DNA from 3 places in the Rummeliibacillus sp. TYF-LIM-RU47 genome. Region 1 is predicted to be linked to each of the others. Evidence: predicted binding sites of a transcription regulator. Region 1 holds the regulator's gene; each other region holds the start of a gene.
The links. Region 1 encodes LexA, which represses DNA repair genes until DNA is damaged. Its sites were predicted from a motif close to CGAACATATGTTCG; they were not measured.
Positions count from the first base shown of each region.

Region 2: F0527_RS07240 (carbohydrate kinase) is a predicted target of LexA. The motif match lies at 1,685-1,698, and genes of this name have one in related genera.
Region 3: ruvA (Holliday junction branch migration protein RuvA) is a predicted target of LexA. The motif match lies at 1,967-1,980, and genes of this name have one in related genera.

Region 1 is NZ_VVIR01000001.1:961,213-964,501, forward strand. Features, by position in the region: gene F0527_RS04660 (hypothetical protein) at 1-125, opposite strand, end outside; gene F0527_RS04665 (GNAT family N-acetyltransferase) at 577-1,077, shown strand; gene lexA (transcriptional repressor LexA) at 1,227-1,841, opposite strand; gene yneA (cell division suppressor protein YneA) at 2,009-2,323, shown strand; gene F0527_RS04680 (YneB family resolvase-like protein) at 2,320-2,976, shown strand; gene F0527_RS04685 (DUF896 domain-containing protein) at 3,106-3,289, shown strand, end outside.
Region 2 is NZ_VVIR01000001.1:1,438,122-1,441,410, forward strand. Features, by position in the region: gene F0527_RS07235 (amino acid permease) at 202-1,584, shown strand; gene F0527_RS07240 (carbohydrate kinase) at 1,730-2,839, shown strand; gene F0527_RS07245 (pseudouridine-5'-phosphate glycosidase) at 2,836-3,289, shown strand, end outside.
Region 3 is NZ_VVIR01000001.1:1,965,098-1,968,386, reverse strand. Features, by position in the region: gene F0527_RS09905 (LysM peptidoglycan-binding domain-containing protein) at 1-1,043, shown strand, start outside; gene F0527_RS09900 (phosphotransferase) at 1,044-1,904, shown strand; gene ruvA (Holliday junction branch migration protein RuvA) at 2,030-2,650, shown strand; gene ruvB (Holliday junction branch migration DNA helicase RuvB) at 2,670-3,289, shown strand, end outside.

The sequences.
Region 1 (3,289 bases):
GCTATATAGTATTTTGTTTTATGATAGGAGAATTCAACTTCTCTTCCAGTTGCCAAGTAATGTTGTAGAACTTCCAAGTCAATATAAGAACCGTCATCATTTTCTGAAGTTTTAAAAGTATCCATCTTCAAACCCACCTCTGTCACTTTTTGATATTAGTCTTGCTTACTTCACCCAGATAACCTTAATCCTAAACAATAATAGTAGCCTTATCACGTTCATACTTAAGCGCTTCGGAAAACAGAAATGTTGTGTTTTTGCTTCACTCAATTGTCGAGAGATATTTTTGCGCAACGGATGATGTGTTAAACCATCTGACTGTTAAATCTAAAAATTTATAACCCTGTATTTACCTATATTATACACTGTAATATATTTACTTATATTGATTAATGGAAGTTTTTAAGTTTTATTACAATTATGTATGGCGCTAGAATGAAAAATCAGGATGAGTAGAGTTTATTACTGGTGAATACTTTGTACAACATATTATGAGAATAATCGTATGATATGTGACTATGTTTTGATTGTGCAAGGAGGTAGTGGATTGTATTAAGAGAGGAGAAAAAATAGAAAATGATTGAATTACGAAAAATAACTGGAGATAACATAGAGAAAGTAATAGCACTTGAAGTTGAAGAAAACCAAAAAGACTTTATAGAAACTACTAACCTAAGAAGCTTTGCAGATGCTCATATGTTGAATGCAGAAGGGATACCTGCTACACCTTATGCCATTTATGCCGATGAAGTGGTGGTTGGATTTTTGATGTATATTTATGATACGTTGGATCACGAATCGTTTGAGAAGGAAGATTTTTACGGCAAGAAGAGCTATTTTATTTGGCATATTATGATTGGAAAGAGTTACCAAGGGGAAGGATATGGCAAACTTGCATTTGAAAAAATGTTGAAGGAGATCGTAACGTGGCCATATGGTGAAGCAGAATATATAGCTCTCTTTTATCAAACAAGTAATATCAAAGCTAAAACATTATACGCTTCATTTAAATTTGAAGATACAGGTATTATTCAGGGTAAGTCCATGTTGGCGATTAAAAAGCTAGTTGAGAAATAAAAGAAACACGCAATGTTTTCATACTGCAAAATAGCACTTTAAGTAGGCGCAAAATAATCCTAATTTAACACCCGCGCTATCTGTTTTGTGTTTATAAAAAAACAATCAGTCTACAGGTAATATAATAGACTCGATTGTTTTTTTAATTATCAGTATATGTTTCGATAAAGACCAACAACTTTACCAAGAACAGCAACGTTTTCAACAATTATTGGCTCCATAGAGGAATTCTCTGGTTGTAAACGGAAGTGTCCCTTTTCTTTATAAAAACGTTTTACTGTTGCTTCGTTCTCCTCCGTCATAGCTACTACGATATCTCCATTATTGGCAGTTGCCTGTTGTTTGACAATCACGTAGTCTCCATCGAGAATTCCTGCCTCTATCATAGACTCACCCATGATTTCAAGCATAAAAATATGGTCATCTGATCCACCGTAAGTGTCAGGAATAGGGAAGTACTCTTCAATATTTTCGATAGCGGTGATAGGTAACCCGGCAGTTACTTTCCCAACTAAAGGAACATGCATAACACCCTGTTTGGTAACATTTCCTTGATCTAAGATTTCAATAGCGCGCGGTTTTGTCGGGTCTCTGCGGATCAGCCCTTTGCTTTCCAATCTATTCAAATGGCCGTGGACAGTTGAACTGGAAGCTAAACCTACTGCTTCGCCTATTTCTCGTACAGAAGGCGGATATCCTTTAGTGCGTACTTCTTCTTTTATAAATTCCAATATATCATCTTGTCTTTTTGATACCTTTTTCAATTTGCTCACCCTCTTATCAGCAATTTTCTTTAATTGTTAAATGAAGTATAACATGTCTATTAAATGGATGCAAACATAGGTTCGAAATTTATTTGACAAAAACGCATGTTCGTATTATATTGAATTATATAAACTACGAACAAACATTCGATGAAGGGGAGATCCTTATGAACTGGATTAAAAAAAATCGAAATACCACCTATTTATTTGCATTCATATTCGCGATTATGGTTATTCTTATGGTTATCAATCGGGATACAACTAGCTACACAAACATAGAAGTCCAAGAAGGAGATACTTTATGGTCGCTATCTGGACTTTATAAAGGGGATTTATCCAAAAGTGAGTGGGTTTCTTTAGTGAAAGATAAAAACAATATTATTGACGGACGCATTATAGCTGGTCATACTTTATCTATTCCTGCGTACAAAAAAACTAACACGAATAAAAAAGGAATAGAGTTGGCGAGTGAAAATGAATGAATAGAGGGAAAGAAGCAGTATTATATTGCCGTGTAAGTACAGAAAAAGAATCCCAAGATTCTTCGCTAGAACGGCAAGAAAGTGAACTAAAAGAGTTTGCCAAAACAAAAGGTTATAATGTTATGAGTGTATTTAAAGATCGGCATAGCGGCTATGACGTAGAACGCGAGGGACTCATGGATTTGCTGGATTATATTAAAGAACAACATATTACAGCATTGTTTGTGCAGGATGAAACGCGATTAGGACGTGGGAATGGTCGCATGGCCGTATTACATCTACTTAATAAAATGGAAGTGACTATTTTTACTCTTAATAATTCAGGCAATATCCAGCTGAATGAAATGGATACAATGTTGCTTGAAATATTGGCACTAGTAGAGGAATATCAAAGGAAATTACATAATGCCAAAATACGTCGTGGGATGAAAAGGGCTGTACAAAACGGCTATAGGCCTGAAAATAACTTAAAGGATCGGGGCAATCCAGAAGGTAGAGAAAGAATTGATGCTCCAATTGAACAGATTATTCAATTGAGAAATAAAGGGCTAACATTTGAAGAAATCACTGCTACTTTAAATGGATTGGGCTTCCAACTTAGCAAAGCAACAGTACATAGACGCTATAAAGAATTCGAAGAGCACAATAATTAACTGTAAACTGTCGAAAAGTTTACTTTATGATACAGGTTGGCTTGATATCCAAATAATGCTTAACGCTTGCACTTAAAACATATTTTACATACTCTTTAAGATATGAAGAATATGAAAGGGTGTATATAAATGTTGCCAAAAGAAAAGATTGATCGCATTAATTTCCTGTCTAGAAAATCAAAAGCAGAAGGACTAAGTGTTGAGGAAGCGAAAGAACAAACAGCACTTCGAAAAGAATATCTGGATACATTCCGTAATTCCATGAGAGACACCATTGAGCATGTCCGAGTATTTGATCCAAATGGCGATGAAG
Region 2 (3,289 bases), 480 kb from region 1:
AACTATATTTGTAGAATACAATGATTAGCAAATTTGCTGCTTTAAAGCCTCATACTAATAAATGTTACCGCTTACAAAGGGGTGTTCTGATTGACTTTGCAACAAGATGAACAAAAAGTGTTGGTTAAACAAGGGGAAATATCTGCGGGAGCACAGGAAGAAACACATTTAAAGAGAAAATTAAAATCTCGCCATTTGACAATGATTTCAATTGGCGGTGCAATTGGTACTGGTTTATTTTTAAGCAGTGGTTCAGCCATTCATACAGCAGGACCAGGTGGAGCACTGCTCGGTTATATGTTAGTTGGAGCAATGGTCTATTTCGTTATGACAAGCTTAGGAGAAATGGCTGCATATATGCCAACTAGTGGATCGTTTAGTTCGTACGCCTCCAAGTTTGTTGACCCTGCTTTTGGATTTTCAATAGGTTGGTTATATTGGTTTAACTGGGCGATGACAATTGCTGCAGAATTGACCGCATCTACAATGATTATGAAATTTTGGTTTCCGGATAGCCCCTCATGGATCTGGAGCGGCGGATTTTTAGCTATTATATTCTTGCTAAATTATTTATCAGTTAAGGGCTATGGTGAAGGTGAGTATTGGCTATCGTTAATCAAAGTTAGTGCTATTGTTATTTTCTTAATTGTCGGAGTCTTAATGATTTTCGGAATTATGGGTGGCGAAGCAGTAGGGTTTAAAAACTTTACAATGGGTGACGCTCCTTTCTCAGGAGGCATTCTAGGAGTATTCGTAGTCTTTATTGCAGCTGGTTTCTCCTTCCAAGGGACTGAGATTGTCGGTGTAGCAGCAGGGGAAAGTGAAGACCCTGCCAAGAATGTTCCAAAAGCAATCAAAAGCGTATTTTGGCGTATCTTATTATTCTACGTTTTTGCTATCTTTGTAATAGGATTATTAATACCCTATACAAATGCCAATTTGCAAAATGATTCAGTTATGGTCAGTCCATTTACATTAGTATTGAAAAAAGCAGGGATTGCTTTCGCTGCGTCGCTTATGAATGCAGTTATATTGTCTGCCGTATTATCAGCAGGAAATTCAAGTGTCTACGCTTCAACTCGTATGCTATTTTCAATGGCGAAGGAGGGACAAGCGCCTCGAATTTTTGGTAAATTAAATAAACGCGGTGTACCAGTAGTGAGTATGATTTTCACTTGTGCAATTGGCGCACTTGCATTCTTAGCATCATTTTTCGGTGATGGAACTGTTTACTTGTGGTTAATGAATGCCATTGGTATTACTGGGTTTATATTCTGGTTAGGTATTTCAGTAAGCCATTATCGTTTCCGGAAAGGATTTTTAGCGCAAGGACATTCGTTAGATGAATTGCCTTATCGTGCAAAGTGGTTCCCGATTGGACCAATTTTCGCGGTTGCATGCGGTATAATTGTGATTATTGCACAAAACTTCCAAGCCTTTTTAGCTGATAAAGTTGACTGGGGTAGTGTAGTAGCAGCTTATCTAGGTATCCCACTATTTTTAGTCTTGTTCTTTGGTTATAAATTTGTCAGAAAGTCTAAAGTTGTTAAACCAGAGGAAATGGATTTTACGTTTAAAGATTAACGATACAGAGAAGCAGGTTTATTCCTGCTTCTTTTTTTGTTGATTTTAATGAAAAGGCTTTCATATTTTTATTGACAACAGAAAGAAAAGATATTATGATTAAACAAATGTTTGGTTAATAAACAAATGTTTGAAAGGTGATAAGATGCCTGAAAAAATAACTGATAAAGAGCAGTTGATTTTGAATGCGATACGCAAGAATCCTTATGTGTCTCAGCAAGAGCTTGCAGAGATGTTAGGCTTATCTCGTCCATCAATTGCTAATATGATTTCTGGGTTAACTAAACGAGGTAATATTTTGGGTAGGGCCTATATTTTAAGTGAATCCGAACAGATCATATGTGTTGGCGGAGCCAATATAGATCGGAAATTTCATATCAAAGATAACGCTCAATTAGGTACTTCGAATCCAAGTTATACTACACAAAATGCTGGAGGAGTGGCCCGTAATATTGCAGAGAATTTAGGAAGGCTTGGTTGTGATGTGTCGCTGTTTTCTGCAAGTGGTCTCGATATGGATTGGTCATTCATTGAAGACGCATCATCTCTTTATATGAAGCTTGATACAGTAGCTAAATTCCCTGAAAAGGCGACAGGTTCTTACACTGCTGTTTTGGATGCACAGGGTGAATTAATCATAGCCCTTGCAGATATGGAAGTATATGAAGCTATCACGCCTGATTTGCTGTTAAAAAATGAAGCTTTGTTAAGTCAATCCAAATGCATCGTGGCAGATTTAAATTGCCCTAAGGAGACCATTCAATTTTTGTGCAGCTTTGCTAAAAGCCATAACTTGCCAATAGTAATAATTCCTGTTTCATCTCCGAAAATGAATCGCTTGCCAGATGATTTGGCAGGGGTATCATGGATAATTACCAACCGAGATGAATCAGAAACTTACTTTAAAACTGAAATTAAAACAAATGAAGATTGGGAAAAGGCTGTTGAAAAGTGGCTAGGTTTAGGTATTGCTAATGTAGTCATCACAAATGGCAAAGAGGGGTCTATGATAGGTAATAGAAATGAAGGAATCCTACATATCCCACCCATACCAGTCGAAGAAATTGCTGATGTAACAGGAGCTGGAGATGCGTTTTCGTCTGCTGTTATTTACTCTTGGCTAGAAGGAAAACCTTTAACCGAAATAGCTAGAGCTGCAAGTGTGAATGCTTCTAAAACATTGGCATCACCATATACGGTTAGACAAAATTTATCCGCAATACAATTACAAAAAGACATGGAGGAATTATCATGAATGAATACATCACTTTATCTGAGGAAGTACGTGCAGCAAAAGAACAAGGGAAACCAGTTGTGGCTTTAGAGTCAACCATTATCTCTCATGGCATGCCTTATCCGCAGAATGTAAAAACAGCACGTGAAGTAGAGCAAATAATCCGTGATAATGGGGCAGTCCCAGCAACGATTGCTATAGTGGATGGAAAAATAAAAATTGGCCTATCAGATGAGGAATTAGAAATGTTCGGCAAGAGCTCAGATGTAGCGAAAGCGTCACGTCGTGATTTAGCTTATTTACTTGCTACAAAAAAACTTGGAGCTACTACTGTAGCTGCAACAATGATTTGTGCAGAGGCAGCTGGAATCAATATTTTTGTTACGGGTGGTATTGGTGGTGCTCATAGAGGTGCTGAGAATACTATGGATATTTCAGCAGATTTAGAGGAATTGGGTCAAACAAATGTAG
Region 3 (3,289 bases), 1.0 Mb from region 1:
AAGAGCACCATGTACCAAGACCAAAGGAACAACCAAAAGAGCATCATGTTCCAAAGCCAAAAGAACAACCGAAAGTAATGCCGCCAAAGCCGCCGATGCCTGTTAAAGAAAAAGAAGTTCCGGTTCCTATTCCAGTTCCGGTACCAGTACCTCCACCGGAGCCAGTGCCAATGCCTCATCCACACCCGTTTGAAGAAAGTCGACCTGTAAGAGCTAGAGTGGAGATCATTGAGCAACATGAAGAACAATTCATCATTCAACCGAAAAGAGAGGTAGTGGAGTACAAACCAAGCTTACCTCCAGTACCGCCTGTAATGCCATACTTACCTCAACCCCCACTGCCTCCAAAATATGAAGGATGTAAGGAAGAGGTATATCAACCTTGCCACCCTATAATGCCAATGCCAAAACCGTTCCCACATTTCTGCAGCAGTTGTGGTTGCGGAGGTAGCCATCCAATGATGCCAATGCCGATACAGCCGATTTGGCATGCACCTGCACCCCATTGGATGGGACCAATGCAGCCACAGTGGCAAATGCCGGAATCTACAAGGGAGTGTGAATCAACAACGTTTGATCAGCATGCAGTGCCAATGCCACCACAGAACATAAGTGGCTGTAGAAGCTGTGGCGGAGGACAACAAGTGATGCCGTGGCCAATGCCTGCACCGCAGTGGGGACCGCCAATGGCACAACCAATGGCACAACCAATGCCACAGTGGCAAATGCCTGAAAAAACTCAAGAATGTGAATCATCTTCACTAGATACACCAAAACACCATGACTTCCATGGGCATGATCATTATGGTCAATTCCCGCAGCAAATGGAGCAAAATGGCATGCCGCCAAATATGGCTCCTCAATATGACCAGCAGTGGCAGTTCGATCCTTATGCTATGCCTCAAGCCATGCCGTATTATCCAATGCCACCTCACCAATGGCATGGAGCTTGCAACTGTCCAGCTTGCTTATCGGCTCAAGGATACTCCTACCATCCATACTATGCGCCACAATTCCCGCAAGCGGGTTATGAGACCTATTAGTTGAACAATTTTCAAATAAAAAAAAGAATCAAAAAAAATGTTTGGCAATGTCAAGCGGGCAATAAAGAAGTAATGGTCAAAAAATATGAGCATATACTGGTTGCGAAAAAAGTGAAAGCGGTTCATGATACGCTTGCTGACATGGAATTTCCACATACGTTACCTAATACAAAGTTAGAAAATAATATTCTAACCCAACCATGGGTGAAAAACGCACGGCGATTTAACTATAAATCAAAAATAGATCGCAAAAAATCTCTTGAGCTCATTCAACAATTGCACAAAACGGGGAAGAATATTAATTGGTCTAAGGCTGATTATTATTTGCCTGCTTATGATTTGCAATTGAAGTGGCAAGAACGCCTTCAGAAATTCATTATGCATATTCCAAAAATCTCAATATACTTAGGCAACGAAAAATGTGACCAGCTTGTTCTTTATGCAAGAAAAGCGCTCAAAGAACTGCAAAATGTAGAGCCTTTGACAAGCAAAAAAACAATTTTGCATGGGGACGTCGTTCACCATAACTTTTTAAAAGATGCCAAAGGGAAAGACTACATGATCGATTTTGACCTTTGTGCGTACGGCCACCCAGAAGAAGAGCTCATCATGTGGATGCATCGCGTTTTGCCGCATGTCCAATACAATTTAAAATTGCTCCTAAAAGAGCAGCCGTTATTATCAGACTTTCCTAACAGCTATTTGCAAGCATTGCGTTATCCGAATGAGTTGTTGCGTGAATGGTTGTATGTAAAAACAGTCGAAAATGAAAAGCAACAAACGTTTGTGGAGGATTTATTACGCTTTACGGAAGTGGCGCTCTCTTCTTGGCCAAAATTATGGTATGATTGTGGTAGGTAAAATAATGATATTATTATATTTTAAGATAGGTCTTTCATGGCCTATCTTTTTTAAGGCGAAGGCGAACATGCATCCGCCGTTTAAAAGTGCTATAATGAATATCGTTACGCAAAAAGGAGAATGTTATGTACGACTACATAATTGGCACGGCTACACGCATTACCCCCGAATATATTGTCGTTGAACAGCAAGGGATTGGCTGGCAGTTATTCACGCCAAATCCGTTTGCTTTTCAAATGGACAAAGCTAATGTGAAGTTCTATACACATATGCATGTACGGGAAGATGCACAGCTATTATTTGCCTTTCAATCATTAGAAGAGCGAGAGTTATTTCGAAAGCTGATCCAAGTGTCCGGTATTGGACCAAAAGGAGCGCTTGCCATATTAGCTAGTGGCAATCCACAACAAGTTATCCAGGCGATAGAACAAGAGGATGAGAAGTTCCTTGTTAAATTCCCTGGCGTTGGGAAGAAAACTGCTCGCCAGATGATACTTGATCTAAAAGGAAAGCTTGGCAGTCTGCTTGATAATATAGAATTAGCAAGTGCTCAAGATGAACTGCCGCTATTTGGTGTTCACCATAATAAAGATGAGTTAGAGGATGCTTTGCTAGCACTTACAGCATTAGGTTATTCTGAAAAAGAATTAGCCAAAATTCGCATACCGCTTGAAAATAATGATGGCTTAAATACAACAGAAGATTATATGAAACAAGCTTTGAAGTTACTGTTAAAACAACAATAACGGATAGGAGGTAAATAAAATGGAAGAACGAGTCGTATCAAGCGAAGCTACTGCGTTTGATGAAGGTTTGGAGTTGTCATTGCGCCCACAAAATCTTGCACAATATATTGGGCAGCAAAAGGTCAAAGACAACCTAAAAATCTTTATCGAAGCGGCAAAAATGCGAGAAGAAAGCTTAGACCATGTCTTGCTTTATGGACCTCCGGGGCTTGGGAAAACAACCTTAGCCGCTGTCATTGCGAATGAAATGGGTACAAATATCAAAATGACGAGCGGTCCAGCTATTGAACGTCCTGGCGACTTAGCGGCGATTTTGAGCTCCTTAGAGCCTGGCGATGTGCTATTTATTGATGAGATTCATCGTTTGCCTCGAGCAATAGAAGAGGTCCTATATCCAGCAATGGAAGACTTTTGTTTGGATATTGTGGTCGGTAAAGGGCCAGAAGCAAGATCTATTAGGTTGGATTTGCCTCCTTTTACATTAGTTGGCGCTACCACTAGGGCAGGAGCGCTATCTGCTCCACTTAGAGACCGTTTTGGTGTATTATTACGATTAGACTACTATGATGAGTATTCTTTAGCTGAAATAGTGTGCAGAAGTGCAGAGCTCTTCGATGTTGTGATTGACCAAAATGCTGC